Regions from separate parts of the Oceanicaulis sp. genome, predicted to be linked through region 2. Evidence: predicted binding sites of a transcription regulator. Region 2 holds the regulator's gene; the other holds the start of a gene.

Region 1 (15,843 bases), 850 kb from region 2:
CGCTGATCTGTGACGCGACCCAAGGAGTCCCCCGACGTGTTCCGACTGCTCGCAGTATTTATGATCTTGATGACCGGCGCTCCGGCGCTGGCTCAGTTCGGCTCCGGCGACCCCATGGTGGACGCGCGGCTGGTGTCTGACCGGCGCGCGGTCGAACCTGGCGAGACGTTCCATCTCGCCCTGCACCAGACGATCACGCCGGGCTGGCACACCTATTGGCGCAATCCAGGCGATTCCGGTGAGCCGACCCATCTTGACCTGTCGCTGCCGGACGGCTGGCGCGTGGGCGACATGATCTGGCCGGCGCCGCACAGCTATGATCTAGGCCCTTTGACCAATTATGGCTATTCCGCCGAAGTCACGCTGCCGGTTGCGGTGACCGTGCCGAGCAACGCCGCGCCGGGACCGCTCACGATCACCGCATTCGCCACCTGGCTCGTCTGTGAAGATATCTGCATCCCTGAAGAGGCCGATGTCGCAATCACGCTTGAGGTGGGCGGGTCCGCCACAGATCCGGCGGGTGAGGCGCTGATCATCCAGGCTCTGGACCAGGCGCCGGTCCGCGATGACGGTGTGCGCGCCGGGCTGGACGGTGACAGCAACGGGTTGGTGCTGACCCTGAGCGGGCCGCGTTTTGCCGATGCAGCGCTCTCGGACCTGACATTTTACCCGTATGAATCCGGCGTGATCGACCACGCAGCCGATCAGAGCCTTGTTCATGAAGGCGAAGAGCTGCGTCTGGATCTGACCGCTGGATATCTGAGCCGAAACGGCGTGGATCAGGCGCGTTTCGGCGTGCTCGTCTACACGGCGCAGCGCGGTGATGTCTGGACAGAAGAAGCGGTCGAGATCACGGCGCGCAACGGGTTGCGGGTCAACGATCTGAGTGCTGCAGCGCCAGCGTCTGTGTCCCCAACCTCTGGCGCTGACGGACAGCGCGCGCCCGCTCCGCAATCTATCAGTTTCCTCCAGGCCGCCGGGCTCGCGCTCCTGGGCGGGTTGATCCTCAATCTGATGCCGTGTGTCTTCCCGGTGCTGTCGATGAAGGCGCTGACGCTGGTTGAGAAACGCGGCGCAGAGAAGAGCGAAGCACGGACGCTGGGTCTGGTCTTCGCAGCAGGCGTGATCGGGACCTTCCTGGCGCTGGGCGGATTGCTTTTGATCCTGCGCGTCGCGGGCTTGCCAGCGCTGTGGGGCATGCAATTGCAGGCGCCGCTGGTGGTGGCGGGGCTGGCCACCTTGTTGTTCTTGATCGGTCTGAACTTCATGGGCGCGTTCGAGATCGGCACATCGCTGCAATCGGTTGGGTCGGGCGTCAAGGATAGCGGACGCAAAGGCGCCTTTCTCACCGGCGTTCTCGCTGTGTTCGTCGCCGCACCGTGTCTGGCGCCCTTCATGACGGGCGCGCTGGCCTTCGCCTTGACCCAGCCTGCGCTGGCGTCTCTGACGATCTTCGCCTTTCTGGGCGTGGGCTTGGCGTTTCCCTTCGTGCTGGTCAGCTTCAGCCCAGGGCTTTTGGCGCTGCTGCCCAAGCCGGGACCTTGGATGACCCGGTTCCGGCAGATTCTGGCTTTTCCGATGTTCGCCACGGCGATCTGGCTGGTCTGGGTGCTGACCGCCCAGCTGGGCCCCAATGGCGCGCTATGGCTCATGCTGGCCTTGCTGGCGGCCAGCTTCACGGTCTGGGCGTTGGGACTGTCGGGCCTGGCGGGACGGGCGACGGCGCTTGTAGGCGTCGTGCTGACGCTAGGCGCCTTGTCGGTGACGGCGCGGATGGAGCCGGTCAGCCAGACAATCCAGGGGCAAAGCGAGTGGGCGGTCTGGAGCGAAAGCGCTGTGATGGAGGCGCAAGCGGCTGGCCGTCCGGTATTTGTGGATTTCACCGCCGCCTGGTGCGTGACCTGTCAGGTGAACAAGCTTGGCGCCTTGTCTGAGGGGGCGGTCAAAGCGACCTTCGCCGAGCATGATGTGGCGTTGTTTCGCGCTGATTTCACCAATCAGGATCCCGAGATCGCCGCCGCTCTGGCGCGTCATGGCTCGGCCGGCGTGCCGCTCTATCTGATGTATCCGGCCAATTCCGGCGCGCCTGAGGTGTTGCCGCCGCTCTTGACCGGAGGATTGGTGATCCAATCTGTGAACGAGGCCGTACAATAAGCCGCACACTAGGGGAGTTAATCTGATGGTAACCGTGTCTCGCCGTTCTCTGGGCCAGCTGATGAGCGTTTGCGCCGCCGCCGCCCTGACGATCACCGCTTTCACACTCGAAGCCCGCGCCGATGTCGTCACCGGCGAGGCCGCGCCCGCCTTCTCCGTACAGACCGCGACAGGCGAAGCGCTGTCACTGGAGAGCCTCTCTGGCCAGACGGTTGTTCTGGAGTGGACCAATCATGGCTGCCCCTATGTGCAGCGTCATTACGGCTCCGAGCATATCCAGGCCCTGCAGTCCGCCGCCGCTGAAGACGATGTGGTCTGGGTTCAGATCATCTCCTCCGCCCCTGGCGAACAAGGCTATGTCGAGGCTGAAGAAGCTCTGAGCCTGAATGAAGAGCGCGGCGCCGCGCCCGCGCATGTGGTGCTCGACCCGGAAGGCGATCTGGGACGGCTTTATGATGCGCGCACGACCCCGCACATGTATGTCATCGATGGCGATAGCGTGCTGCAATATGCCGGCGCGATCGACGACCAACCACGTCCGCGTGCGGATTCGCCTGAAGCTACCGATTACGTGACGATGGCGCTGACGGCGGTCGGGAACGGCGAAAGCCCGGACCCGGCCCAGACCCAGCCTTATGGCTGCAACGTCAAATACGCTTACTGATCGCTTGCTTCGACCGGACAGGAATAGGCGCTGAGGCCCGCCGCCTGTGCCTCGGGCGTGGCGGCGATCTCGGCGGCCTGTCCGGTCAGGCGCGCGATCTCTTGATAGGCGCGGGCATGATCGGCGCGTGTCGCAGTTTGTGACAACAGCTCGGCGCGATGCTGCGCATCTTCGCTCATGCCCCGGAAAATACAGCGTAGATCGGTCGGCCCGCCGCTGTCCTCGACAGCGCGTGACAGTTGATAGGCTCGCAAGCTGAACTCGCTCAACGCGGTCAGGACCGGATCCTGGACCGGTAGAGCGTCCACGGGAGCCGCCGGACTGCGCGCCATATCCTGGGCGCGGCGTTGCGCTTCAGCCTCAAGACTGTGCGACAGCGTCACCAGCGCCTGGGCGGCGTCCGGCGCAATCTGCGGCGCGCTGGCGGCCTGAACACTGATCAGAAGCGTGTGAGCGAACATGGACGACATCCGGTTTTTCGTGCTTAGAGCGCCTTGCAAACCCGGCGCCGCTTGATCCTTGTCGCTGGCAAGGCTAAGCCGCAGGCCCTTCGATACCTTTAATCTGAGCGAGCATCCTCATGGCCAAGACCAAGGCGTTCCGTCCCAAAGCCCGTCGTCCCCGCGGTTTTGAGGATCGCTCCGCCCATGTGTTGCGCGCCGAGCGCGCGCTCGTGAGCGCCGCCAGCGCGGTGTATGAGCAATGGGGGTTTGAACCGCTGGAGACCCCGGCCTTCGAATACGCCGATGCGCTTGGCAAATTCCTGCCCGATGAAGAACGACCCAATGAGGGCGTCTTCGCCATGCAGGATGATGACGAGCAATGGATGGCGCTGCGCTATGACCTGACCGCGCCGCTGGCGCGCTTCGCCGCCGAGAACTTCCAGGATCTCGCCAAGCCGTTCCGCCGCTATCAGTTCGGCGAAGTCTGGCGCAACGAAAAGCCGGGTCCGGGCCGCTTCCGCCAGTTCGTCCAGTGCGACGCCGACAGCGTCGGCGCGCCGGGGCCGGCGGCCGATGCGGAAATGATCGCCCTCGCCAGCGAAGTCATGGGCTCTGCGGGTCTGTCTGAGGGCGAGTACGTCATCCGCGTCAATGATCGCCGCCTGCTGGATGGGGTTCTCGAGCGTCTGGGCGACGCCGCGTCTGAAAAGCGCCTGCGCGTTCTGCGCGCCATCGACAAGATGGACCGTCTGGGTCTTGAAGGGGTCGAGCTGCTGCTGGGCGAAGGCCGCAAGGATGAGAGCGGCGACTTTACCGAAGGCGCAGGCCTCGATGCGGACCAGCGCCGCCATGTGCTGGGCTTCATTGAAGCCGGGCAGGTGGATGACGCGCTGACCGGCGCGGCGCGCAACGCGGAAGTGCTCAAGCGTCTCACTCAGGCTTTGGGCGATACGGACGCCGGAAAGCTGGCGGTCGCCGACCTTGAAACGATCACGTCCGTGCTCGACGCTCTGGGCAAGTCCGAGAACTGGACGCTCGATACTTCGGTCGTGCGGGGCTTGGGCTATTACACCGGCCCGGTGTTTGAAGCCGAGCTGCTGGCTGAGGCGCATTATGACGATGGCTCGCCGATCCGTTTCGGCTCTGTGGGCGGCGGCGGACGCTATGACGATCTGGTCAGCCGTTTCACCGGCCAAGCCGTCCCCGCGACGGGGTTTTCGTTTGGCGTCAGCCGCTTTGCGGCGGCCCTGTCTGCGCTCAAACGCCTGGACGCGGCCAAGGCTGATCCGCTGGTGATCATTGTGGCGGCGGAGAAAGACCGGATGGCGGACTATTTCGCCTTGGCGGCTGATCTTCGGGGCGCGGGCTTGCGGGCGGAAGCCTTCATTGGCGGCGGCAATATGGGCAAACAGCTCAAATACGCCGATCGCCGGGATGCAGATTTCGCAGTGATCATCGGCTCTGACGAACGGGAGGCAGGCGAGGCCCAGATCAAGGATCTCAAACTGGGCGCGCGCCTGGCCGCCGAGATCACCGATAACAAGGCCTGGCGAGAGGATCAGCCTGCTCAATTCACCGTGTCGCGCGATCAGATCGTGAGCGCCATAAAGGCGCGCCTGACGGGCGGCTAAATGTGTCGAAAATGCAGCAGAGCGAAACATCGCCTGACTCTAGGGGCTTGACGGTCCTATGACGGTTAGGCCAACGTTTAAACAGACAGGGCCTGACCGTCTTGTCTCTTAAGTGGTGTCTCTGGGGAGGAGACGTCTCTTAATCGACCAACCAGAATCTTTAAGCCCGGCGTCTTTCGACGCCGGGCTTTTTTTCTGTCGATGGATTGAAGCGATTACCGGCGCGGCGGCGACGGCGGCGCAGGGATGTCCGGCCCGCCTTCAAGTCCATGCGCCTGTTCAGAAGAACGCCAGGCGTCCAGCCAGGTCTCTTTCTCGGCCCCGACAAGCTCGCGACCGTTGACCCAGACTCGGGTTTCGCCGTCACGCTCGATGATGCGCACCTGGCGGTCTTCATAGGTGTGCTCATGACGTGATGAAGTGTGAGAGCGAGTCTCGCGCCATTCCGCGCGCTCGTCTCGCATCTCGCTCAAGCTTTCTTCAAGCTCTTCGCGGGCGTCACGTAGTTCTCGCCGATCCTCCGCTGTCAGGGGAACCCGGACGCCGTCCTCGGTCTTCCAGCCGCGCTCCAGCGTGCGGTCAATCGCGCGCAGCCCGGCTTCAAGGCCGTGCTCGGCGGCGGCGAGACCCGCCTGAGCGATGGAGTCGGCGTCAATGGAAATGGACAGAGCGTGGCGCTCGGCCTGATGCGCGCGTTCTTCAGCGCGACGGGCGGCGCGTTCCGCCCGGTGTTCGGCACGGCGGATCATACGCTCGGCGTCACGATCTGCGCGCTCTGCAGCCCGTTCGGCATGTCGTTCCGCGCGCATCGCCCGGCGTTCGGCGTCCTCGACGATCACTTCGATCCGCGCCTGCAGTTCGTCTTCGTCAAAATTGAGACGATCAAGCTGGATGTGAAAGTCGGAGCCTTCGGAGAAATGCTCGACGAGGGTCTCAGACAACGCCTCCATCTCCTCTGTGAAGGCTTCTATGTCATCTTCGTCCCAGCGGTCGACATCGATATCGAGATCAAGGCTGATTGAGGTGTCGTCGTCACCATCGAGCGCGGTTTCAATCACGCGCACAGCGTGGGCGCCGTCGCGAATGACAATGCGCTGCCCATTGACGACCAGCACATGAGCAGTGCGCTCATCGGCGTCTGCATAACGTGTTTGTGCGGCGCCCGCCGAGGCGCAGGCGACCAGCAGCGGTGCGGCGGCGACGGCGGCGACCGTGGCGATCCAGTGTTTCATCAAATGTCCTCCCTTTCCCGGAACTGTGGGTGAGCGCGCCTTACAGCGGCACGTCCGCAGGCTTAAGTTTTCGTCATTCTCGTATTCACAGTCCTTGCCTTCGTCTGGACAGATGGCCGACGGCGCTCTAGCAATCTGACCAAGGGATGAGGGACAGCCATGATGATTTCACGACGCGGGCTTATGGCCGGCATGGCGGCGCTTTGCACGGCGCCTGCATTCGCAACCACGGCGTCTCTGGATACGCTGGTCGGCAATTGCCTGATCCTGGGGTTTCTCGGCGATCATGCGCAGGCGGAGGGCGCGTCGCGGCTTGAAGACGACCTCGCCGCCGGCCGCGTCGGCGGCGCTCTGTTCCTGCGCCATAATGCACGCAGCCGCGACGGCGTGCTGGGGCTTTCAGACCGCTTCCAGTCTGCAGCGCCGAACGCCTGGCTCGCCATCGATCAGGAAGGCGGCTTTGTGCAGCGCCTGACCGACGAGATGGGCTTTACCGACATTCCCACCGCCGAGGCGCTGGCGGAGATGGGGCTCGACGCGGCCCGTCCGGTCTTCGCCCAGGCGGCGCGTGAGCTGGCGCAAAACGGGTTTTCCATGAACCTTGCCCCGGTCGCGGACCTGCGCCATGACGGCAATGAGGTGATTGACCGCTGGGCGCGCGCCTTTGGCGATGATCCGGACACGGTCGCAGCCTATTGCGGCGCCTTCATCGACGCTATGGAGGCGGAGGGCGTTGCGTGCGCCATCAAGCATTTCCCCGGTCATGGGCGCAGCCAGGGCGACAGCCATGACGGGTTCGTCGACATTTCAGACACGTGGGGCGAGGTGGAAGCCGCGCCGTTTGAGCGCCTCATTGAGCAAGACAAGGCCCATCTGATCATGGGCGGGCATCTGATCAATCGCCGTCTGGACCCCTCAGGACGCCCGGTGACGCTGTCAGCGCCCGTCCTTCAAGGACTTTTGCGCGAGCAGATGGGCTATCGCGGCGCTGTGATCACCGATGATCTCGATATGGGCGCGATCCGAAACCAGTATACGCGCGAACAGGCGATCGTGGACTCGCTGGCGGCGGGCAATGACCTGCTGCTGATTTCCAACTCGGCGGACGCCGATCCTGATCTGCCTCGGCGCGCCGTGGACTGGGTCGGACAGGCGATCGAGTACGGGCGGCTCAGCCTGGACCGTCTGATCGACGCCAACGCCCGGATCGCTGCTTTGAAGGCGCAAGTGGGGCTGGGCTAACTCCGCCCGCACTGCGTCGTCTGTTATCGGAAGCGATAGCTCATCCGCAGGCCCAGCTCGTCCAGACCCTGATTGCGGCCGCTGGCGAGAATCTGTCCGTGGGAATGGTGTTCATAAAACACGCCGAGCGACCATTGCTCATTGAGCGCGTAATCGGCGGCGAAGCCGGTGCGGAACAGCCAGTCAGAGCCCAGAAGGGCGCGGGTGTCCTTGATGCGCTGGGCCTCCACGGGGCCGTCGCGGTCGGGGTAAACTTCCAGCACGCCGTCATTATAGCTCAGCCCGAACGAGGCCTCGAGGCTCAGCCGATCGGTGACGCCATACTCCCAGGCGAGCCCCGCCGTGACCAGATTGGTGTAGCCCTGGGTGCTGATGTTTGCGGACAGGAAGGGGCGGGGCGACCAGATGCGCTCCAGAAAATCCGGGCTCGAGAACATCAGATCACCGACGATTTGCGGGCCGTCTTCGCTGTGGTCTGTCAGGTCATGCGCCGCAACGCCCAGGCGCACTTCCTCGAGACCGAAACCGGAACTCTGCGCGCTGGCGGCGCCGGTGAGAGACACAGCGGCGAGCGCGGCGGCGAAACGAAGCATGATGCATTCCTTTAACTCTGAGTGTTTTGGAATAGCGCCCAGCTGAAATCTTGACCAGTGCGTTGACGAAGCTGTGAGCCGATTGTCCGCGAGCTGTTGGTTTCGCGCCGCTCAGACATACGAAATAAACGCTTTGTTAAGCCAAAATTCTCTCCTAGGAGGAATTTGTGGCTCTGAATTCCCTCCTGAGGTAGTGTTCTTGCTGCGCAAGATTGCGCTCATATGGAGGAGGCTTTCATGAACAAGATGAGTGTTACTGCACTGGCGTCATCGGCGCTGTTGGGCCTGTCGCTCTTGACGACCGGCTCTGCGATGGCCGGCGACCCCGTGCAATGCCAGCAGCAAGCCGAAGAGGATTGCGCCCTGTTCGTGCCGCGCGGCAGCGCCAGCTGGGCCTATTGTGTGGAACAGCTCACGCAAATCTGCATTGAATATCAATCAGCGCCGAGCTTTGACGCGACCAAAGCGCTGCGCGAAGGCTGCGAATTGCCCTGATTCCGAAGTCTGGAGGGCGCATGCCACTGCGCCCTCCAGGCCTATTGCAACAGGCGGCGCACCAGTTGTCCGGCCAGGTCCGGGCGGTCTGCGCTCAAATGCACGATGATAATCATGCCGGTGTTGAGCTCGTACAACGCCAGGCTGGCGTATCCGGCGATCGAGCCGCCATGCATGACGACATCCAGTCCGCGCGGGTCTCGAATGCGCATCGGGCCCAGAGCCCGGCTGCGACCGTCGCCGCGATCAATCTCTTCGCTCAGCATCAACCGGCCCAGCTCTGACAGTTCGCCCTCAGGCGAGAACAGGGCGGAGAGCGTATTCGCCAGATCGCTGGCGCTGGTGAAGACGCCGCCATCAGGACCATGGTTTTCAATCAGGTCGTAGACGTCTCGCTCTGGCTCGCCGGGCGCGCCATAGCCATGAATGAGGTCGGCGCCACCCAGCGCCTGATTATAGCTCGTCGCTTCAAGGTTCAGCGGGGCGATGATGCGCGCCTGCATCAGGGCGTCAAAATCCTGCCCGGTCACGGCTTCGGCGATCAGGGCCAGATACTGGTAGTTCGAGTTTGAATACCCATACCCCTCGCCGGGCGGGAACTCGGCGGGACGGCCATGGATATAGCCCAGCGTCCGCTGCGGGGTGTTGCCCTGGACCGTGTTGACGGTCTGAAACCAGACATCGTCATAATAATCGGGAATGCCGCTGGTGTGGGTGAGCAGCTGTCGCACACTGGCGATCTGCGCGTTGGCGATCCCGTCCAGCCAATGGGGCGCCACGAGGTCAGCCAGTCGGTCGTCCAGGCTCAGGGCTCCCTCTGCGATCAGGCTGTGAATGATGGCGGCTGTGTGGATCTTACCGATGCTGGCGATCCTGAGTTGCGCGCCTTCGGGGATCGGGGCGCCCGTCTGGCGGTTCGCCACGCCGCGCGTGATGATCCTGCGACCTTCAGGGTCCTGAGCCAGAACCACAGCGCCGGCAATGTCACCCTCTTCAAGGATGGCGTCGATCTCGGTTTCGATCGTGAGGGTGTCGGGCAGGGCGCCGAGCGCCTCTACAGGAACGAGCAACAGAAAGAGAATGGCGATGGGGAGCAGGCGTGTCATGACGAACCTCTTTTATTTGAAACACGCTAGCAGAGCGTGCTTGCCCGATCTCGCCGATTTCAGCACTCTAAACGCCGAAATTCGGCGCGGAGGTCGCAAATGATCCTGGATGAGACAGATCGAGCAATCTTGCGGATCGTGCAGCGTGACAACCGGCTATCCAATCATGCCGTTGCACAGCAGGTGAACCTGTCTGAAACCGCTGTCAGGCGTCGGCTTGAGCGATTGCGGCGCGAGGGCGTCATCACGACGGATGCGGCGCTGCTGGACCGAGCCCGGCTCGGGCAGACGCTGATCGTGTCGGTGACCTTTCATGATGACGCACCGGACATATATGAACGTTTTCGCTCGGCCATGCTGGCGGATCCAAATGTCACGCAGATCTATTCAATAGCCGGCGAGGTGGACTTCCTGCTTCATGTCCATGCGCCTTCCTTGGCGTCTTATGAGCGCTGGGCCGAAGCCAGCTTGCTGCAGGACCCGATTGTGCGGCGCTATGAAACCTCGGTGGTGCTCAGCACCGTCAAATTCACCACCGAAGTGCCGGTCTGACAGGGCAGGGTACAGGCAACTCTCTAGATATATTGATAATTTAGCTTCATTGACGCGTCAGTATTTATTCGCCGATCTGTGTGGCGGTCGTCGAAACGGATGTAAATTTCTGAATGGCGACCAGAGATGATCTGACCAGCTTGGGGAATATTGGCTTATAATTCTCCCTATAAGGGTATTATGATGCCCTTGGATTGTGGATGTAGCGACACTGTCAAAGGGAGATCATCAATGAGACATACGTTTTTCACCGCCTTGGCTTCAGCAGCCGCCTTGTGTGTATCTTTGACTGCCCAGTCAGAAGCTCAAAGTGGCGCGAGTTCAGACTGTCTTATGCAAGCCCGCGCTTATTGCGCTTATCTGAGTTCAGATCGGCTCGCGTATTATGAGTGCGTGCTGGCGCAGTATGAAGCGTGTCTCGGCTCGGCGACACAAACTCATCAGCTAGACGCGCCTTTCCGGAAACGACACTGCGAGATTGCATAGGCGCGATGCAGTTTTGGAACAAAAAGGGCGGCTCAATCGAGCCGCCCTTTCCGTTCGTAGCCTTGGAATGGCTGGACTTAGAAGCCCATGCCGCCCATGCCGCCCATGTCGGGCGCGGCCGGAGCTGCGCCTTCTTTTTTGGGCTTTTCAGCGATCGCCGCTTCGGTGGTGATCAGCAGGGACGCCACAGAGGCTGCGTCTTGCAGCGCGATGCGGGACACTTTCACCGGATCGATGACGCCGGACTTCACCAGGTCTTCGTACACGCCGGTCTGGGCGTTGTAGCCGAAGTTGGCGTCATTGTTTTCCAGCACCTTGCCGACAACGATGGAGCCTTCGCTGCCCGCGTTTTCGACGATCTGACGGATCGGAGACTGCAGGGCGCGCGCCACGATGGCGATGCCCTGGTTCTGGTCTTCATTGTCGCCGGTCACGCCATCCAGCGCCTTGGAGGCTTTCAGCAGCGCAATGCCGCCGCCCGGAACGATGCCTTCTTCCACCGCAGCGCGGGTGGCGTTCAGCGCGTCGTCCACGCGGTCCTTGCGCTCTTTCACTTCGATTTCCGAAGCGCCGCCGACCTTGATCACTGCAACGCCGCCGGCCAGTTTCGCCAGACGCTCTTGCAGCTTCTCTTTGTCGTAATCAGACGAGCTGTCTTCAACCTGACGGCGGATCTGGTTCACGCGGCCTTCGATGGCCTCTTTCTCACCGGCGCCGTCCACGATGGTGGTGTCGTCTTTGGTGATGTTGACCTTCTTGGCGGTGCCCAGCATGTCGAGGGTGACGTTCTCGAGCTTGATGCCCAGATCTTCAGAGACGACCTGACCACCGGTGAGAACGGCGATGTCCTCGAGCATGGCTTTACGGCGATCGCCGAAGCCCGGCGCCTTGACGGCTGCGATTTTCAGGCCGCCGCGCAGCTTGTTGACCACCAGGGTCGCCAGCGCTTCGCCTTCAACGTCTTCTGCGATGATCAGCAGCGGACGGTTGGACTGAACCACAGCTTCCAGAACCGGCAGCATGGCCTGCAGAGAAGAGAGTTTCTTCTCGAACAGCAGGATGTACGGGTCTTCGAGATCCGCGATCATCTTCTCGGAGTCGGTGATGAAGTACGGCGACAGATAGCCGCGGTCGAACTGCATGCCTTCCACGACATCGAGTTCGGTCGCCAGAGACTTGGCTTCCTCGACGGTGATCACGCCCTCATTGCCGACTTTCTCCATGGCGTTGGCGATCATATCGCCAATTTCTTTTTCGCCGTTCGCGGAGATGGTGCCGACCTGAGCGACTTCAGAATTGCCCTTGATCGGGGTGGCGGAGGATTTGAGGTGCTCGATGACCAGCGTGACGGCTTTGTCGATGCCGCGCTTGAGGTCCATCGGGTTCATGCCGGCGGCGACCGATTTCATGCCTTCACGCACGATCGATTGCGCCAGAACGGTTGCGGTGGTGGTGCCGTCGCCCGCTTCGTCATTGGTGCGCGAAGCGACTTCGCGGACCATCTGGGCGCCCATGTTCTCGAACTTGTCTTCCAGTTCGATTTCCTTCGCCACGGACACGCCGTCCTTGGTGGTGCGCGGAGCGCCGAAGGATTTTTCGATCACCACATTGCGGCCTTTCGGGCCGAGGGTGACTTTCACGGCGTCGGCGAGGGTATCCACGCCTTTGAGCATTTTTTCGCGGGCGGAAGCGCCGAACTTAACGTCTTTGGCAGCCATTGTTCGTCCCTATCAATCTTGAGTGTGTGGTTCGAAAAAGCGTTGCGGCGGCGATTAGCCGACCACGCCCAGAATGTCGGACTCTTTCATGATCAGCAGATCCTGACCTTCCAGAGTGATCTCGGTGCCGGACCATTTGCCGAACAGCACGCGGTCGCCGACCTTGACGTCCATGGCGATCAGCGCGCCCTTGTCGTCACGGGCGCCGGGGCCCACAGCCACGACTTCAGCTTCTTGCGGCTTTTCCTTGGCGGTGTCGGGGATGATGATGCCGCCAGCGGTCTTGGATTCTTCCTCGACGCGTTTGACGACGACGCGGTCCTGCAGAGGACGAAATTTCATTGCCGGTACTCCGTTTTTGAGCGTCAGCTCACTGAAGATCTGGTTTAGCTCTCGCCGCCTCGAGGGCGTTAGCACTCTCAGAGGGCGGTTGCTAACAGAGGCGGAAGTAAGAGGCGCGCATGACCCCGTCAAGAGCGCCGAACGACATTTTTGACCGCGCATTTCAGCGCGATCTCCGGCCGGTTCAGCCTGCGTTCATGCACACGTCGCGCACATAGGCTAGGATGGGGCTATCTAGACGGGGAACTTCTAGGGTAGTTCTGCGTTTTCAGGGGACGTTTACGGGAGAGAGTATGATGTTTCGTTCAATGATCGCCGCCGTTATGGCGCTGGGCCTTGCGGCCGCCTGCACCACCACTGACCAGTACGGCAATGTTACGCAGAACCGCACCGGCACGGGCATTCTGGCTGGCGCTGCGGCCGGCGCGCTGCTGGGCACGCTGGCGGGCGGCGATGACCGCCGCAATGCGCTGATCGGCGCGGGCGTGGGGGCTCTCGCGGGCGGTGGTATCGGCAATTACATGGACCGCCAGGAACGCGCCTTCCGCGAGCGTCTGCGCGATTCCGGCGTGACCGTTCGCCGTGTGGGCAATGACCTGTATCTGGTGATGCCGGGTGATGTGACCTTCGCCACCAACTCCGCTCAGATCAGCGGCCGTTTCGGTCCTGTGCTCAATGATGTGGCTGACGTGCTGATGACCTATCCGGCCACGTATGTGGACGTGATCGGTCATGCCGACAGTGTCGGCGACGCCGGCTACAATCAGGCTCTGTCCGAGCGTCGCGCCAGCTCTGTGGCGTCGGAACTGATCGCGCGCGGCGTCATGCGTGACCGTCTGTATGTGGCGGGCATGGGCGAGAGCCAGCCGATCGCTTCCAACGACAGCGATGCAGGCCGCGCCGCGAACCGCCGCGTGGAAATCAAGATCGCCCCGCATACCTCGTAATTTCGAGGCGGGAGACCGCGATTAACGACAAGGCGCGTCCGCATGTGCGGGCGCGCCTTTGTTTTTTCCATTTGTCCACGGCTCACAGCGTTAACGTTCTGACAAGTCCGGTTAACGCACTTTATGATCGCCAAAATGAGTGTGATTCGTTGGACTTGGTCTGGTCTGGACCAAGCCGCGACATTCAGGAGCGAGAATGCCGCGCGCAAGCGACATATTGGTGATCCTAACCTATGCGATGGTCGCCATCGTCGCGGCTCTGGCGTTTGATCGCTTCGGGCTGATGTCGGCCGAGCTCGCCTGGATGATGGGCGCGCTGGTGTTCCTGATCGGCGGCCAGGTGCATGCTTCTGTCGCGCGCGCTGAAGAACGCAAGCTCTTTGAAGACGAGATCCATCTGCTCAAAGCCGCCAACATGTCCATGCTCGATGAGCTGAGCAGCGCTCAGGACCGGATTGAGGCGCTGGCGGAGACCGCGGTCGCCACAAAACCCAGGACAGCGGAAGCCAGCGCTCCGGCCACACAGGAATCCGCGCTGGAACTGAGCCAGCCGATCCAGGCTGCGGGTGATCCGCAAAACGCCGATGAGCGTCTGGTCGCTGAAATCCTGGCGCGACTGGAAGGCGGCGGCCGCGCCGCGCCCGTCGCCGCCCAGACGCCGGATGCGGTGGACCTGGTGCGCCGCGCGCTCGATGACAATCGCGTTGATCTGTATTTGCAGCCCGTGGTCGGCCTGCCGCAGCGCCGGACCTATTTCTACGAAGGCTATACGCGCATTCGCGACGAAAACGGTCAGGTTCTGGGGCCGGGCGAGTTCCTCGCCGCCGCAGAGGAAGCGGGCCTGATCACCGATGTGGACAATCTGTTGCTGCTGCGCTGCGTGCAGATCGTGCGCCGCCTGACCAAATCGGATCGCCGGGTGGGCGTGTTTTGCAATGTCTCCATTCGTTCGCTGGCCGATGAAGACTTCTTCCCGGCCTTCCTCGATTTCCTGCGTCGCAATTCCGATCTCGCTGGCGCGCTGATCTTTGAATTGCCGCGCGCCCAGTTTGAAAACCGCTCCGCCACCGCCGCGCGCAATATGGCGCGGCTGGCCGATTTCGGCTTCCGCTTCTCCATCGATCAGGTCAATGACCTCAATATTGACCTGGCCGAGCTGCAGCGCGCGGGCGTGCGCTTCATCAAGGTGGCCGGCGACCGCCTGATCGCCGCCGCCCATGGCGCAGAGCCCATTGCCGGCCGTGAGCCGGGCGCTTTGCGCCCTGAAGACGTGGCGGGTCTGTTTGCGCGCTATGGCGTCGATCTGGTGGCGGAAAAGATCGAAGTGGAGAGCACTGTGGTTGAAGTGCTCGATCTTGATGTCGCTTACGCTCAGGGGCATCTGTTCGGCGCGCCGCGCCCGGTGCGTGATGAAGTGCTCAATGAAGCGGATAACAAGCTGCGCCGCGCTGCGGGCTAGGGTGTGCTTTCATCGTTGACGCGCGCGCCTCAGCAGCCTAGCTCCGCGCCATGACCGATTTTCCGCGCCTCTCCGAACTCGCCGCCGATTACGACGCAATCCTGTGTGACGTCTGGGGCGTCATCCGCGATGGCTCAGACCTTTTGCCTGAAGCGCTAGACGCCTTGCGCCGCTATCGCGCTCAGGGCGGCACGGTGGTGCTGGTCTCCAACTCGCCGCGTCGCGCATCGTCGCTTGAGACTTTTCTCAAGCAGATGGGATCGGGTGAGGATGTGTGGGACAGCGCGGTCAGCTCGGGCGAGGCGACCCATGCCTTGCTGGAAAGCCGGGCGCCAGGTCCCGCCTTCAAGCTCGGCCCCGATTGGGATGACGCGCTGTATGAGGGGACGGAGCTGGAGTTCGCCAAGCTCGAAGACGCCGCCTTTATTTCCTGCACAGGCCTGTTTGACTGGGAAAATGAGACCCCGGACGACTACACGGGTCTTCTGACCGAAGCCAAGCTGCGCCGGCTCGACCTGATCTGCGCCAATCCCGATATCGTCGTGCAGTTCGGCGAGGGCTTGCGCTATTGCGCGGGCGCGCTGGCGCAAAAATACCAAGATATGGGCGGGACGGCGGTCATGGCGGGCAAGCCCCATCCGCCGATTTACGATCTGGCTTATCGCGAGATCGATCGCTTGCGCGGGGAGCGTCTGGACAAGGCGCGGGTGCTGGCTATCGGCGACGGACCGCACACCGATATTCAAGGCGCCCAGTCGGAAGGCGTGGATGCGCTCTTC
Region 2 (15,843 bases):
TTCCACGATGCCGTACGGCACCATGTCCACGTCTTTCTTCACGGTCGGATCGCTCATGGTCCGGCCGATCAGGCGCTTGATGGCGAAGAAGGTGTGGTCCGGGTTGGTCACGGCCTGACGCTTGGCCGGCTGGCCGATCAGGCGCTCGCCGTCCTCGGTGAAGGCGACCACGGAGGGGGTGGTGCGCATGCCTTCGGCGTTTTCGATCACCTTGGCCTGGTCACCGTCCATGACGGCGACGCAGGAATTGGTGGTCCCAAGGTCAATCCCGATAACTTTGCTCATCGCGTGCGTCTCTCCTGTTTTAGCGGCGGGGCGGGGCGGGGTGGTGAGAAGCCCGAAGCGCTTCCCTCTCGCCGGAGCCGCCCCCCTATTTGCTCGCGTTCAAATTTTCAACAACTTGGTCCGCAAACGACTGCTCTTGGACCGCTTTGATGGTCTTCACTGTCACGACTTCGTGAAAAGCCATGCGTGTCATGGGGCGATTTAGGAAGGCGGGTGCGGGGGTGCAAGGGCTGCTTACGCATTCAGGCGGTTATGTCGCCCTATCCGATGCAGCGCCAGCACCGCGCCGAGGAGGAAAACGGGTGTGAAGATCCAGGGCGTATTGCGCGCGATCGCTTCGGGCAGGAACAGAAGGTCCCGGCTCCAGACGCCCTCTGGCGTATCCGTCAGGGCGCGGGCCCAGCTTTGAAAGACACATTCGCCATCGTTCAGGAGCAGGCCCAGTCCGATCACGATCGGCACGCCCAGCGTCACAATCAACAGCTTGCGCGCCCGCCCGGTCAGCGCAAACACCCACACGCCGAGAATGCACAGCACCGCCAGCACATAGATCAGGGAATGCGCAATCTGGATCAGAACAATCATCGGACGCCTTTTCGGCAAGCCTTAGCGTCTCGGCTCCACCTCGGGATAGGGCATGATCTCATCAAGCTGCCGGGTCGTTCCGTCCGCGCCCACCACGCGCACATGTTTGCGTTTGAGCGCGCGGGGCTCTGGCACGCCGCACGAATGGGCGATCATCTCCACATCCTTGATCACCGCCTGGGCGTATTCCGCCGCCTTGATCGATTTTTGCTTGGGTTGAAGCCCGCGCTGGAGCGATTTCTTGTGCGTGGTGACCCCCGTCGGACAGGTGTTCTTATCGCATTTGAGCGACTGGATGCAGCCGATCGAGAACATGAAACCACGGGCGGAGACCACGGCGTCCGCCCCCACCGCCAGGGCCCAAGCGACGCCGGACGGGGTGATCATCTTGCCTGAAACCACAAGGCGTATCCGGTCCTTGAGCCCTTTGCGGATCAGGATGTCACACACCAGCGGCAGCGCCTCGCGCACTGTCAGACCCACATTGTCCATCAGCGGCATGGGCGCGGCGCCGGTGCCGCCATCGCCGGAATCAATGGTGATGAAATCAGGCGCGCTCTCAATCCCGCGCTCCCAGATCAGATCGCACAGCTCCTCCAGCCAGCCATAAGCGCCGATCACTGTCTTGATGCCCGTGGGCTTGCCGGTGACGCTGCGCACATGGGCGATGAAATCGAGCAGCGAGCCATTGTCGAAGATTTCAGGATGACGATTGGGGGAGACAGAATCCCTGAACGGTTCGATGCCGCGAATCTTCGCGATTTCCCGGTTGACCTTCTCGCCCGGCAACAGGCCGCCCTTGCCCGGCTTGGCGCCCTGGGCGAGCTTGACCTCGAACATCCGCACCGTGTCATGAGCGGCGATCTCGCGCAGCTTGTCGTCAGACATCAGCCCGTTTTTGTCCCGCACGCCGTATTTGGCCGTGCCGATCTGGAAAACGATATCGCCCCCGCCTTCCAGATGCATGGGGCTCACCCCGCCTTCGCCGGTGTTCATCCAGATCCCGGCCTTCGCCGCGCCCAGCGACAACGCCCGCACGGCGGGTTTTGACAAGGCGCCATAGCTCATGCCGGAGATGTTGAAGACCGAAGGGGCCAGATACGGCTTGTCGGCGTAGGGGCCGAACTCGCAAGGCTGGGTTTGCGCCACATCCTGCTCGAGCACCGGATAGGGGCAGTTGACGAACAACACTGTGCCTGCAGGCGTCAGCAGTTTGGTCGAGCCGAACGGGATGATATTGCCATGGCCCTGGCTCATCCGGTTCACCGCTTCACGTTCGGCGCGGTTGAAAGGCAATTCCTCGCGATCGAGCGCAAACATATAGGTTCGGAAAAACTCGCCCAGCCGGATGAACAGCGAGCGGAACCGGCCCACAACCGGATAATTGCGGCGCACCGCGTCAGCGCGTTGATTGGAATCGATCAGCCAGAACAGTACGATCAGAGCGGCGACCACGCCGACCAGGACGATGAAGAGCTGCGCCATCACCCCCAGAATATCCAGCACCCAGGACGGTATCATGTCTTCCCCCGCAACAAAGCTGCTCCAGCCTAGACCGGCGGGCCGCAAAGCTGAACCAGGCTGGCGAAGACGTGACAAGGACGTGATCACGCCATGATCGAAACACCAGATGGTTTCGCCCTTCACACGGGCTGGTTTGACCGCGCCGCGCAACACGCGCTGGCGCGAGAAATTTTAAAGCGTATCGCGCGCTCGCCGCTGTATCAGCCGTCCATGCCGCGCACCGGCAAACCCCTGAGCGTGATAATGACCAATCTGGGTCCTCTGGGCTGGATGACCGACAAGCAAGGCGGCTATCGCTATCAGAGCCGTCATCCGGTCACCGATGAGCCTTGGCCCGATATTCCCGAAACCCTTCTCGCCTTGTGGGAGGCTGTTTCCGGCTGGCCCGATCCGCCCCAGGCCTGTCTGGTGAACTGGTATGGCCCCGATGCGCGCATGGGGCTGCATGTGGATGCAGATGAAGACGCGAAGACCGCGCCGGTCGTATCCGTCTCCTTGGGCGATTCAGCCCGCTTCCGACTGGGTGGCCCGACCCGCAAGGGGTCGACGCGCTCCCTGCGTCTCAATTCGGGCGATGTGGTCGTGCTGGGCGGGGAGAGCCGGCGCTTTCATCATGGCGTGGACCGGATTTATGCCGGCAGCTCGACGCTGCTGCCGCCAGACTGGCGGCCGGGACGCCTCAATCTGACCCTGCGGCGAGTGAACTAGATTTTCAACAAACCGACACGTCCGGGCCTTGTTTCCGCCCAGCTTGTCCTGACATGATTAATTGAAGCGTCCGGCTGGGAAAGGGCGCGAGCAAAGGAGTTTGCGCCATGACTAAAGGTCTTATCGCTATCATGATCGCTGCGCCGCTGGCGCTGACCGCTTGTGCGACCAACCAGGGCGTTCGCGGCGCGGGTGTGGGCGCCGGCGTCGGGGCGGTCGCAGGTGCGATCATCGGCAATAATGTGGGCTCGGGCAACGCTGAAACCGGCGCGCTGATCGGCGCGGGCGTCGGCGCTGCAGCGGGCGCGGTCTATGGTTGCACCCGTCCGGGCGGCTGCGGCTATAACGCCAACAATCCCAATCATTCAGAGCTGATCTACGACCAGTATTCGGGCCGGTCCTACTATACCGATTACCGCACCGGCGACACGTTCTGGCAAAACGGCGAGCCGCGGACCCGCGCCCCGCGCCGCTAGGCTTTCACACAGCACACTGCAACAGGGCGGCGCGTTGCGCCGCCCTTTTTGTCGCCAGGCAAGGGCAAACACGCCCAAAATAGGGTAATATTTCTATTAACTTTCCCTCATCGGTTGATATGGTGAAGCGATCAATCAGCTCTGGGGGCGTTCATGATCCGAATTCTTTTCAGTCTCGCCGCGGCGGCCTGTCTCACAGGCTGCAGCTCGTTCAGCGACGCGGTTGACGGGATGCCGCAATGGCGACCCTTGGCGCTCTCTGCTGAAACCGCACGCAGCCTGCAGATCAACCATACCGGCGACGAACCGCTGGAGGCGTCGGCTGTTCTGGCTGCCCGCGCCAGCGCGCCGCGAAACGACCGTCTGGACCGCGCCACGGCCATGCTGCTGATTGCGGAATCCGACCGGCAGTGTGACGAGTATTTCGCCTCCATCACCACCACCGCCAACACCACACGCGCCTCGCTCAGCCTGGTGGCGCTGGGCACCTCAACGGCGGCCGGCCTGTCCGCGCCGCAACGCAGCGCCAACTTGCTGGCGGGCATCTCCACCTTCTTCACCGGCGCGCAAAGCACGCTCGAAGAAACCATTCTGGAGAGCCAGTCGACGCGCACGCTGCAAAGCGCCGTGCGCTCACGCCGGACCGAAATGCGCACGGAACTCAGCCAGCGCATCCTCGCCAGCGATGGAGAGGGCGCGTTGACGCTGATTTCAGGCCATATCCAAGATTATCATGCGCGCTGCGGCCTGGCCTATGGCCTCGACGCGGTGTCTGAAGTGGTCACGGAATCCGTCAACACCGCCGAGGATCGCGGGCGTGACGCGGCTGAAGCAGCCGAGCAAAACGTCCAGACTCTCCGAGATGAGGCGACACGCTAACGTCTCCTGAGGGCATGAAAAAAGGCGGCTCGCTGAGCCGCCTTTTTTGATTGCGTTTCAAACGCCGCGATCAAGCGCTGACGTCGACGCCGCCTTCGGCCTCCCCGCCTTCAGGCGGGTTGGCGGGGCCGGCGCTGACCACCACCATGGCGGCGCGCAGCGTGCGATCACCGATCTTGTAGCCGGGCTGCATCACATGGGCGATCGCGCCCTTGGGCTGATCCGCCGGGATCTGGGCGGCGGCCTGGTGCATATTGGGGTCGAGCGCATCGCCGGGGGATGGCTCGACCTTTTTGACGCCATGGCGCTCCAGGGACGACAGAAGACGACGCTCGGTCATCTCCACGCCTTCCAGCAGGGTTTTCAGCGCTTCGCCCGCTTCGGACTTGGATTCCTCGCTGATCGACTGCAAAGCGCGCGACAGATTGTCGGCCACGTCCAGCATGTCGCGGGCGAAACCGGTCACGGCGTAAGCGCGCGTGTCCTTCACCTCGCGCTCGGCGCGCTTCTTGGTGTTTTCCATCTCCGCCAGCGCGCGCAGCAGCTGGTCCTTGAGGTTGAAAATTTCCTCAGCCGGATCGGGCTCTTCAGACGCGGTGTCTTCCGCTTCGGCCTTGGCGGCGAGCGCAGCGTCAGCTTCAGCGTTCAGTTCAGCGTCTTCGGTTTCGGGGGTCTGGTTTTCGGTGCTCATACGTGCGGTCATTCAAGGCTAGAGGGGCGATCGTCAACCCAAAGGTTCACCAAGGCGGGCGATTATCGCGGCCCGGCCAGAAGCCGGCCGACCATTTGGGCGGTGTAATCAACAATGGGGATGACCCGGGCATAGTTCAAACGCGTGGGGCCGATCACCCCGATCGCGCCGATGATCTGGTTCTCTCGATTTCTGTAGGGCGCGACGATCACCGACGATCCCGACAGCGAAAACAACGGGTTCTCGGATCCAATAAACAGACGCACGCCCTGCGCCTGCCGCGCTTCGTCCAGCAGCGACAACAGGCCTTCCTGCCGCTCGATATCATCAAACAGCAGCCGGATGCGTTCCAGATCTTCCGCCGCCTCGACGCTTTCCAGCAGCCGCGACTGGCCGCGCACGATCAAGGTACGTTGCTCGGGTCCCGCCCAGTCGGCGAGACCGGCCTCCACCAGCGCGGACGCTGCGCCGTCCAGCTGGGCCTGTTTGGCGGAAATCTCTTCGCGAATGGCGCTGAGCGCTTCGGCCAGGGTGCGGCCCCGAAGCCGGGCGGACAAATAATTGCCCGCTTCGATCAACGCCGCGGGCGGCAGGCCGGGCGGCGGACGCATCAGCCGGTTTTCGACATTGCCGTCTTCGGTCACCAGAACCGCGAGCACTTCTGTGGGCGACAGGTTCACGAACTCCACATGGCGCAAGGGCGCGTCCTGGGCCGGGCTCGCCACCAGACCTGCGCCGCCCGCCAGGCCCGATAGAAGGTTCGAAACTTCTGACAGAACATCTTCAGGACGGCGACCCACCGCAGACACGCGGGTGTCGATCGCGGTGCGGTCATCCGCCTCCAGATCCCCCACCTGCAGCAAGCCGTCCACAAACAGGCGCAAGCCGGCATGCGTCGGCATGCGGCCAGCGGACACATGCGGCGAGGCCAGCAAGCCCGCCGATGTCAGATCCGCGAGCGTATTGCGGATCGAGGCCGGCGACAGATTGAGCCCGGACGTCTTGGACAGGGTGCGCGAGCCCACCGGCTCGCCGGTATCCAGATAGGTCTCCACCAGATCGCGAAAGATCGAGCGCGAGCGCTCATCAAGCGCCATCAGGCCGGAGGGAGAAGACGGTGGATGGGTCATCACGCTTTCAGAGTTAGTGTCGCTCCCCGTCCGGCGCAATCACCAAGATTGCGCGCAAAGCGCTTTGCGCCATCGCGTTCGCTCGGTTAACACGAGAGCCACAGACACACGAACATTCGGAGATGACCCATGCGCCCTGAAGGCCGCCAACCCGACGCCCTGCGCCCGCTCAGTTTTGAAATGGGCTGGTCGCCTTACGCCGAAGGCTCCTGCTTGATCAGTTTCGGCAACACCAAAGTCTTGTGCACAGCGTCCGTGGAAGAAAACGTGCCGCCCTGGCTGCGCGGTCAGGGCAAGGGCTGGGTGACAGGCGAATACGCCATGCTGCCCCGCGCCACACATCAGCGAAATCGCCGGGAAGTGCAATCGGGCAAACCGTCTGGCCGCACTCAGGAAATCCAGCGCCTGATCGGCCGATCCTTGCGCGCGGCGGTCGATCTCAAAGCGCTGGGCGAACGTCAGATCGTGGTTGATTGCGATGTGCTGCAGGCTGATGGCGGCACCCGCACCGCGGCGATCACTGGCGCCTGGCTCGCTCTGAAAGCGGCCGTCGCTTACCTGATGGAAGAAGGCGTTCTGAAAACAGATCCGGTCATCGCTCAGATCGCCGCGGTCTCGGCGGGCGTCGTGAACGGCGACTGCGTGCTCGATCTTGAATATGAAGAAGACCGGGTGGCGGAAACCGACGCCAATTTCGTGCTCACATCCACTGGCGGCGTGATCGAGGTGCAGGCCACTGCCGAAGACACCCCGATGACCCAAAGCCAGTTTGATCAGATCTTCGCCCTGGCGCGCCGGGGCGTGACCGATCTGTGCGCGGCCCAGCTCAAAGCGCTCGGTCAGTAAAATCGGGAGTCAGGCGGATGGCTAAGCGCTGTCCGCCTCTTCCTCTTCGTCCTCAAACACAAGAAGATCAGCGGGTTGGCAATCGAGCTCGCGGCACAAGGCTTCTAAAGTAGAGAAGCGCACAGCCTTGGCCTTGCCGGTTTTCAGGATCGACAGATTGGCCATGGTGATGCCGACGCGGTCGCAGAGCTCGGTCAGCGACATGCGGCGGTCCAGAAGCATACGGTCCAGGGTGACGCGAATGGGCATGTGTGTGATCCGCGCTCCCTAAATTGTCAGTTTCTGTTCTTCACGCATGCGAGTGCCTTCGCGGAAAATTTCCGCCAACACAAGCATGGCGAGCACAGCAAACCAGGCGCCCAGATTCAGGCTGAATTCGGGAACGACGCGGGCGCCGCCTTCAACGGGGCGGCCCAACAGGGTGATCATCAGCGACAGCACGCCATGCGCGCCGTAATGCAAAAGCTGATAGACGGCGATGCCGATGGCGATCGCGCGCAAATGATTGGAGTTTTCCTGAACGAACGGATCGCCGGCGATCAAGGTCGCCATGATCCGGCGCAACCGGTCCACCACGAAGGTGACCGCCGCCAGCGCGGCGATGGCGAGCGGCAGGGCGAGCACCACATCCATGGCCAGAAACTGGCGGATGCTGAGCGGCAGTTCAGAGCCAAAGCCCAAAAGGCGGGAAATCCCGCCAAACACGATGAGAACGATAATGAGACTGGCCAGCCCCAATACCGCCCAAAGCAGATAATAGACGATGTCGAGGAGGATCTTCAGCAATGAAGCCAGCGATCCCTGACCCAGCGTCTTCATACATCCCCCAAGGGCTTGTTGGCTGGATCGTCGACCGGGCGGCGAGACATCTTCCGCGAGGGGAGGAACGGCGTGTCTCGTCTCACCCGGCCTTCGATCCGGACATTCATTAACCGACCAGCGAGCTGACCGCAGCGGCCATACCGGCGAAAACGCCCGCCACCAGAGCCAGATTGATCACCATTGCGATTGCACTGTGACCGGCATTGTTTTTGGACCTGACCATCTCATACTCTCCTAAGTCTCTTGTTCGACCAACCAGTTTCCGAAGCCGTTCCGATCCTTTATCGCCGGGGGTCTTCGGTGTGGTCCGGGGTGTTTCCCCCTCGCCACGAATATCTATGTAGCCCACGCCCTATCGCTTCGCAACAAAAAAATATCGAAAATCGATATGAATTTTTCGAAAGGCGATATGTACGGATGAAAGGACACCCCTCCATGACCCTTTTCTCGACGGCTCCCAAATGGGCGATCGCCAGCCATAACAAAGGAAAAATCAAAGAGATAGCTGAGCTGATCGCGCCTTATGGACTGGCTGCGGAAGGGGCGGATTCGCTGGGTTTGCCCGAGCCTGAAGAGACTGAAAAAACTTTCACAGGCAATGCGCTTCTGAAAGCGAAGGCCGGCGCCGAGGCCTGCGGACTGGTGTCTCTGGCCGATGATTCCGGACTTGAAGTCACGGCGCTCGACGGCGCGCCAGGCATTTATTCCGCTCGCTGGGCCGGCGAGCCGCGCGATTTCAGCGCCGCGATGGACAAGGTCCGCACAGAGCTGGAAGCCCGCAAGGCGACGGATTACAGCGCCCGCTTTGTCTGCGCCCTGGCGCTGGCGCACCCGGATGGCGAGACCCGCGTCTATGAAGGCGAGGTGCGCGGCCATCTCACCTTCCCGCCACGCGGCGACAAGGGGTTTGGCTATGACCCGATTTTCATTCCTGTCGGTCATGAGCTGACTTTCGCGGAGATGGATCCGGCGATCAAACACGCCATGAGCCATCGCGCCCATGCCTTCCGCCTTCTGGTCGAGGATGTGTTCGGCGCATGAGTCCCGCTCCTGCACGCCTGGGGCTTTACGTGCACTGGCCCTATTGCGCGCGCATCTGCCCGTATTGCGACTTCAACGTCTACAAGGCCGCCCACGCGCAGCCCGAAGCGCTGCTGGCCGCCATGCTCGACGATCTGACGCACTGGCGTGAGAGGCTTGGGCCGCGCACGATCCACAGCGTGCATTTTGGCGGCGGCACGCCCTCTTTGATGGAGCCCGCGGCCATCGCCGCCATTCTTGAGCATGCTGATGCTCTGTTTGGGCTGGAGCCGGGCTGTGAGATCGGGCTGGAAGCCAATCCGATGGAGCATGAACGTTTCGCCGGCATCGCCTCGGCCGGGGTCGAGCGCATGTCGCTGGGGGTGCAGGCGCTCGATGACGCCAGCCTCACACGTCTCGGTCGCGATCATGACGCGCGTACAGGGCTACAGGCGCTAGAGAGCGCGCAGAACCTTTTCAAACGGGTGTCGCTTGATCTCATTTATGCCCGCGAGCACCAGACCCCAGACGACTGGCGCATCGAGCTGGAGACCGCGCTTGGCTTCGGGACCGGCCATATGTCGCTGTATCAGCTGACCATCGAGCCCGGCACGGCGTTCGAGCGCAAACTCAAGCGCGGCGCGCTCGCCCCGCCTACGGACGACGCGGCGGCGGACATGTATGCGCTGACGCAATCTGTCTGCGCGGAGGCGGGCCTGCCGTCCTATGAGATTTCCAACCACGCCCGAAGCCGGCGCGATCAGTCGGTGCACAACCGGCTCTATTGGGAAGGCGAAGACTGGATCGGCATCGGGCCGGGCGCACACTCACGCACGGGCGGGTTCGATAGCGGCGGACGGGAAGGCGCGGCGGCCCAGCGACGCCCGGACGCCTATATCAAAGGCGTCGCCGCAGGAGACGCTCATGAACGCGAGCAGCTGAACGCCGAAGCGGAGCTGACGGAACGCTTGCTGATGGGCATCCGGCTCACCGAGGAGGGACTGGACCTTGATCGCCTGTTCGCGCGCACCGGGCTGGGACCTGACCCAGGCGGGCTTGAGCGCATGACCGCCCAGACGCTGATCACACACATCGGGTCAAGGCTCGTCCTGACAGAGTATGGACGCGCGTTCGCCGACCATGCGGCCGAAGCGCTGATCCCGGATTTCGACGCCTAGAAAGCCGGTTCGGAGACCGGCTTGTCCATCATGTCCGCGCCGGACATGTCATCATCAGACATCTCAGCCGGGCCGAAACGTTCCGGCGCAGGATCGAGCACCCGGAACCCGCCGCCGCGGACTGTATACACGGCGAGGCCACGCTCGATCGTGCCGTCAGCGCGGAATCGGAACAATCCGTCCACGCCGACAAATCCATCGGCGCCTGTCAGACGATCTGCGCCATAACCGCCCTCAGCCAGCAAGGCCGCCAGCGATGCGGCGTCATAGCCCAGCCCCGCAAGGCGAGACGGCGTGGCGCCATAATACTCTTCAAACACCTGTTCAAAGCGGGTGCGGGCCTCTGGGTCAGGGCCAGCGAAATAGCCATGCGCCAGCGCCGGTTCCCGCGCCAAGGAGTCGTCGAGCCATTGGCCGGTGCCGACAAACTTCACCAGAAGCGGGTCGATATCCTGATACAAAAGCACCGGCGCCAGCATGCGTAGCTGATCACCGCCTTCAGGCAGCAACACCACCTGGAAGGCGGATCCCGGAGACGGCGCCCAATTGGCCCCGCTCATCACCGCCGCCTGCGCCGGATCGAGCTCTTCAACACCCACTGTCGCCAGACGCGCCGCCGCTTCGGTCATCGCCGATACGCCGCCATCATAAAACTGGCTGGCCACCAGACCGGTGTCGAAGGTGCGTTCGACCATCACGGTTTCGGCGTCTTCCTCGTCAGAAACCGGCTCTTCCAGCATCACCGTTTCAGGCAGCGGGAAGTCACCCAGCAAGTCTTCAATGGTTTCCGCGTAAGCGGCCTGGGTCACCTGGCCATAAGCCGAGGCCGGGCCGATGAACGCGAAACGGGTCGCGCCCAGCGCGCCCACATATTCCGTCACCCGGCGCACTTCTTCATCGGGTGGGAAACTCAGCTGATAGACGCCATCACCCGCCACAGCGCTGGAAGACGACAGGCTGAGCATCGGCACGCCTGCGTCACGGGCGGCGCGACCGGCTTCAGCGACGGCGTCTTGGAACAAGGGACCGATGATCAGATCGGCGCCGTCTGAAATGGCGGATTGAGCGGCGGTGCGAGCCGTTGCAGGGTCACCGGCCGTATCCTTGGGCAACAAAACGAGATTGGGTCCGCCGCGTTCAAACACCGCCAGCTCTGCAGCGCGCAGCAATTGCGCCGCTTCGCTTCTGGCCGCAGACGATGACGCGCTGAACGGCAAAAGAAGCGCCACCCGCACAAGATCAGGCTCACCTTCCAGAAAGGCGGGCGTGTATCCACGATCCGCCAGTTCGACCGGCAGCGTTGCGGGCGCAGGCGGCGCACCGACCACGGGGCGATCTGGCACGGTCTGGATCGGAGCACTGGGCGCGGAGGCCGTACAAGCGCTGAGCACAAGGGCAGCACCAAGCGCCCCAAGCGCGGCGCCGACTCGCGTCTTGCCCGCTGCAGGTGTACAGTTTTCAACCATGACGGCCACCTCTTCCCCCCGACCGGCGCATTGCGACGCCGCCCTTGTCCGCGCTGAAGCTAACCGCGGGCTGCGTCAGGGGCAAGCATGCGCGCAGCGGGTGACGCGCTGATGACACAGGCCCGGCGGAACGCCGAACGCCGCGGACGGCGCAGCGAAACGCTGAGCGCGCTCTGGCTGCAGCTCAGAGGTTGGCGAATTCTCGATCAACGGGCCCGAACCGCGGCGGGAGAGCTTGATCTGGTGGCGCGGCGCGGACAGGTTCTGGCCTTTATCGAGGTCAAGCATCGCGCCAGTCTCGACGCGGCGCTGATCGCGGTCACCCCCTATCAGAAACGTCGATTGTTACGCGCCGCCAGTCTGTGGCGCAGCCGACATGGCGCGCTGGCTGCATTGCAGCCCCGTTTTGACGTCATCGCCTGGCCCGAACAGGGCTGGCCGCGTCATATAAAAGGCGCCTTCATGATCGAGACCGACGATCTGGCCGGGCTGATCTGACCTGTGCGGCAGCGATGGTGGTAACGCCTGGTTAACCCAATGCTCACCCGTCACGCCTAAATTGACCATCTGCGTGTCACACAGAAAGACAAATCCCATGACCTCGATCCGAATTGTCCTTCTTGTTCTTGCGACTGTGGCTCTGACGAGCTGCGCCGCCCTTCAGCCCGGACGCTCCGTGGGGCGACAGGTCGATGACTTCAACGCTTCGGTCTCGCTCAAATCAGCCATGCTGCGCGCCGAGGGCTATGCGCTTAATGGCGTGGATGTTGAGATCACTGAAGGCGTTGCACTCCTCACCGGTCACGCCCCGCGTGCGGAAGACCGGATTTACGCCGAGTGCCTCGCCTGGTCCGTGCAGAGTGTTCGCTCGGTCTCCAACCAGATCGAACTGGGCGGGCGTCGCGGCATCGCAAACGCCACACGCGACAGCTGGATCACCCAGCAAGTACGCTCGCGACTGGCCTCCGATAGCGCCATCCGCAGCCTCAATTTCAATATCGAGACTCATTCCGGCGTCGTCTATCTGCTCGGCTTCGCGCGCAGCTCGCAGGAAAGCGAACGCGCCGCCGCTCACGCCGCCCTGGTGGAAGGCGTTGAACGCGTGGTGGTCCTGACCCGGGCCCCTGATGTGGCGCCGGACTTGCCCGCACGTGGAGCGCAACAAGCTCAAGCGTGTGATTTAGCTGGCGAACCGGACGCTTAACCCGCCTTAAGACCTCTTAACTTTTGGGTTGCGGGAATAGCCTAAAACGCGTTTTATAGAGAAAATTTCCCCGACAGGTTGACCGTGTCACGTCACTTATTCTATTAATGTTCTTGTTTTGAACAACTCTGTTCCGGCCAATGTGGATAACTCGCGTTAACCGTGTTGTTTGATTGATCAAGTTCATTGAATGAGGGCGCCATGGGCATCCGCACATACTCCGCCGCTTTCGACGGCGCACAGGCGCGACTGGTGGATGTTCAGGTCCAGATCGCTGGCGGCATGCCGAACTTCATGATTGTGGGACTGGCGGACAAGGCGGTCGCGGAAAGCCGTGAACGTGTCCGCGCCGCGTTCGCCGCCGTTGGTCTGTCACTGCCCTCCAAGCGCCTGATCGTCAATCTCGCGCCCGCCGACCGCCCCAAGGAGGGCGCCCATTACGATCTGCCCATCGCGCTGGGCCTGATGGCCGCCATGGGCGTCTTGCCGGTGGATATGCTCGCCGAGCATCTAGTGATGGGCGAGCTAGGGCTTGATGGCGGATTGTCGCCCTCGCCCGGCGCCCTGCCCGCCGCCATGCTGGCGCAGGAAAAGGATCTGGGCTTCATCTGTCCGGAAAGCTGCGGGCCGGAAGCCGCCTGGGCGGGCGGCGAACTGCCCATTCTGGCGCCGGCTTCACTCATCCAGCTGGTCAATCATTTCAAGGGCGGACAGGTGCTGTCCCGGCCCGCGCCCGGCGATCTCATCGAAGCGGATCCGTGCCGGGATTTGCGCGATGTTCGCGGACAGGAAACCGCCAAGCGCGCGCTCGAAGTCGCCGCCGCCGGCGGACACAACCTCCTCATGGTCGGACCGCCCGGCGCCGGCAAATCCATGCTGGCCTCCCGCGCGCCGGGCCTGTTGCCGCCCCTCACCTCGTCAGAATTGCTGGAAGTGTCGATGGTGCAATCGGTGGCGGGTCTGCTGGAACGGGGGCGCCTGTCGCGCAATCGCCCGTTTCGCGCCCCCCACCATTCCGCCTCCATGGCGGCCATGGTGGGCGGCGGCACGCGCATCCGCCCCGGGGAGGCGTCTCTCGCGCATCACGGGGTTCTGTTTCTGGATGAATTGCCCGAATTTCATCCCCAGGTGCTCGACAGTTTACGCCAGCCGCTTGAAACCGGAGAAATCGCGGTCGCGCGCGCCAATGCCCGCATCACCTATCCCGCCCGGTTTCAACTGATCGCGGCGATGAATCCGTGCCGCTGCGGCTGGGCCGGCGAGAACGGGCAGGCCTGCGCGCGCGGCCCCAAATGCGCCCAGAGTTATCAGGCGCGCGTCTCCGGTCCGATGATGGACCGGATCGACCTGCAAATCGACATACCGCCCGTCACCCCGGCGGATCTGGCTTTGCCCCCTGCGCCTGAAGGCACGGCGGACGCTGCGGCGCGCGTCGCCGCCGCCCGCGCCATCCAGAACGAGCGGGGCGCGCTGAACGCGCATTTGAGCGGGGAGGCCTTTGATCAATTCGCCAGTCCGGACGAACCCGGGCGGGCGCTGCTGCTGCGGGCGTGCGAGGCGATGGGGCTGACCGCGCGCGGCTATCACCGCGTCCTGCGCGTGGCGCGCACCCTCGCCGACCTTGATCAGTGCGAACAGGTGCGCCGCATCCATGTGGCCGAGGCGCTGAGCGCCCGGCGCGCCGCCACGCAGGGGCAGGCGATCTCCACTCCCAACGCACTGAAAAGCGCCCCCTCGCTTTCGACGCTTCGTTAACGCGCGGCGCGTAAACAGGGTTCATGGAGCGTGAATGGGACACTGCCGCCGAAAACCCCCATCCCCAGCGCAGTCTTCTGGACGCGATGGCGGAGCTGGTGCTTGCACGGGATTCATCAGGGCGCGTGACCGAGGTCAACGCCGCATTCCTCAAGGCATTTGGCGGCGCGCGCTCTGACTGGATCGGGCGCTGGTTCGCCGTCGCTCCCGCCCCCAGCACGCCCGGTCAGGCCCGCCGCTATGACGCCGCCATGCGCACCCGCGCCGGCGCCGCCTGGATTGAGTGGTCGGAAACCACGCTGGACACGGGCGGGACGGTCGCCATCGGACGCGATGTCAGCGACGAGCGCCGCGAGCGTGCTGAAGCCAGCGAAGCGGCAGCGGGTAAATCGGTCTTTTTCGCCTCGGTCACCCATGAATTGCGCACGCCGTTATCAGGCGCGCTCGGGGCCGCGGCGCTGCTTAAAGACAGTGGCCTGCATCCTGACCAAGCCGCCTATCTGGAAGCCGTGCGCTCGAGCGCCCAGCATGCGCTGAACCTGATCGACGATATTCTGGACCTGTCACGGCTGGAGGCCGGACGCCTGACCTTGAGGGCTGAGCCGGTTGATTTGCGCAGCCTGATCGAAGATGCGTGCGAAATCCTGGCCACCCGCGCAGCGGAAAAAGGTCTGGCCCTGGCCCACGCCATCAGCGCAGACGTCCCGGCGGAAATTCGCGCCGATCCCGCCCGATTGCGGCAAATCCTGTTCAATCTGGGCGGCAACGCCGTGAAGTTCACCGAAACCGGCGGCGTGCTGGTGCAGGCGAGCTATCATGAGGGCGAGCTGAGTCTCGCCTTCAAGGATACGGGCCCCGGCATCGCCAAAAGCGAACAATCAAGCCTTTTCAAACATTTCGAACGCGGCGCTGCGGAGCATAACGCCACGCCGGGCGCCGGGCTGGGCCTGGCCATGGTCAAGCGCCTGACCGAAGCCATGGACGGGGATGTGGGCGTCAGCTCAGAACCCGGTCAGGGCGCGGTGTTCTGGACGCGCTTTCCCGCCCCCGCCCTGGCGCCGCCGCCCAGCGAGCGCCCATTGGCCGGTCGCACCATCATCATCGCCTCCGCATCCAGTATTCGCCGTGAAGCGCTGACCCTCAAGGCGCAGGCCCTGGGCGGAGACACTCGGGAAACCGCCTCGACTTACGCCATTTCCGATCTGGTGCCCCGAACGGATGACGCCGCCACCTTGATCCTGGACGCAGACTGGGCCGACCAGGCCCCCGCTCTC

What was found. The regulator HrcA, encoded in region 2, represses chaperone genes, less so after heat shock. The targets are predictions, from matches to a motif close to GTTAGCANTCNNNNNNNNNGANTGCTAAC.
Region 1: a site for HrcA is predicted at 12,726-12,754, ahead of groES (co-chaperone GroES). Genes of this name have one in related genera too.

Annotation. Positions count from the first base shown of each region.
Region 1 is NZ_OZ260073.1:647,417-663,259, reverse strand. Features, by position in the region: gene ACQ66J_RS03345 (protein-disulfide reductase DsbD family protein) at 37-2,154, shown strand; gene ACQ66J_RS03340 (redoxin domain-containing protein) at 2,180-2,818, shown strand; gene ACQ66J_RS03335 (hypothetical protein) at 2,812-3,279, opposite strand; gene hisS (histidine--tRNA ligase) at 3,399-4,892, shown strand; gene ACQ66J_RS03325 (hypothetical protein) at 5,108-6,124, opposite strand; gene ACQ66J_RS03320 (glycoside hydrolase family 3 N-terminal domain-containing protein) at 6,284-7,366, shown strand; gene ACQ66J_RS03315 (acyloxyacyl hydrolase) at 7,390-7,959, opposite strand; gene ACQ66J_RS03310 (hypothetical protein) at 8,197-8,454, shown strand; gene ACQ66J_RS03305 (serine hydrolase domain-containing protein) at 8,496-9,560, opposite strand; gene ACQ66J_RS03300 (Lrp/AsnC family transcriptional regulator) at 9,660-10,112, shown strand; gene groL (chaperonin GroEL) at 10,676-12,316, opposite strand; gene groES (co-chaperone GroES) at 12,371-12,658, opposite strand; gene ACQ66J_RS03285 (OmpA family protein) at 12,952-13,605, shown strand; gene ACQ66J_RS03280 (EAL domain-containing protein) at 13,802-15,064, shown strand; gene ACQ66J_RS03275 (TIGR01459 family HAD-type hydrolase) at 15,115-15,843, shown strand, end outside.
Region 2 is NZ_OZ260073.1:1,495,974-1,511,816, reverse strand. Features, by position in the region: partial or broken gene dnaK (molecular chaperone DnaK) at 1-378, opposite strand, end outside; gene ACQ66J_RS07510 (hypothetical protein) at 520-870, opposite strand; gene ACQ66J_RS07505 (FMN-binding glutamate synthase family protein) at 892-2,391, opposite strand; gene ACQ66J_RS07500 (alpha-ketoglutarate-dependent dioxygenase AlkB) at 2,485-3,102, shown strand; gene ACQ66J_RS07495 (YMGG-like glycine zipper-containing protein) at 3,210-3,578, shown strand; gene ACQ66J_RS07490 (hypothetical protein) at 3,732-4,457, shown strand; gene grpE (nucleotide exchange factor GrpE) at 4,528-5,148, opposite strand; gene hrcA (heat-inducible transcriptional repressor HrcA) at 5,211-6,278, opposite strand; gene rph (ribonuclease PH) at 6,408-7,124, shown strand; gene ACQ66J_RS07470 (helix-turn-helix domain-containing protein) at 7,146-7,373, opposite strand; gene ACQ66J_RS07465 (DUF2975 domain-containing protein) at 7,392-7,943, opposite strand; gene rdgB (RdgB/HAM1 family non-canonical purine NTP pyrophosphatase) at 8,382-8,987, shown strand; gene hemW (radical SAM family heme chaperone HemW) at 8,984-10,144, shown strand; gene ACQ66J_RS07450 (penicillin-binding protein activator) at 10,141-11,610, opposite strand; gene ACQ66J_RS07445 (YraN family protein) at 11,698-12,108, shown strand; gene ACQ66J_RS07440 (BON domain-containing protein) at 12,206-12,814, shown strand; gene ACQ66J_RS07435 (YifB family Mg chelatase-like AAA ATPase) at 13,016-14,569, shown strand; gene ACQ66J_RS07430 (response regulator) at 14,593-15,843, shown strand, end outside.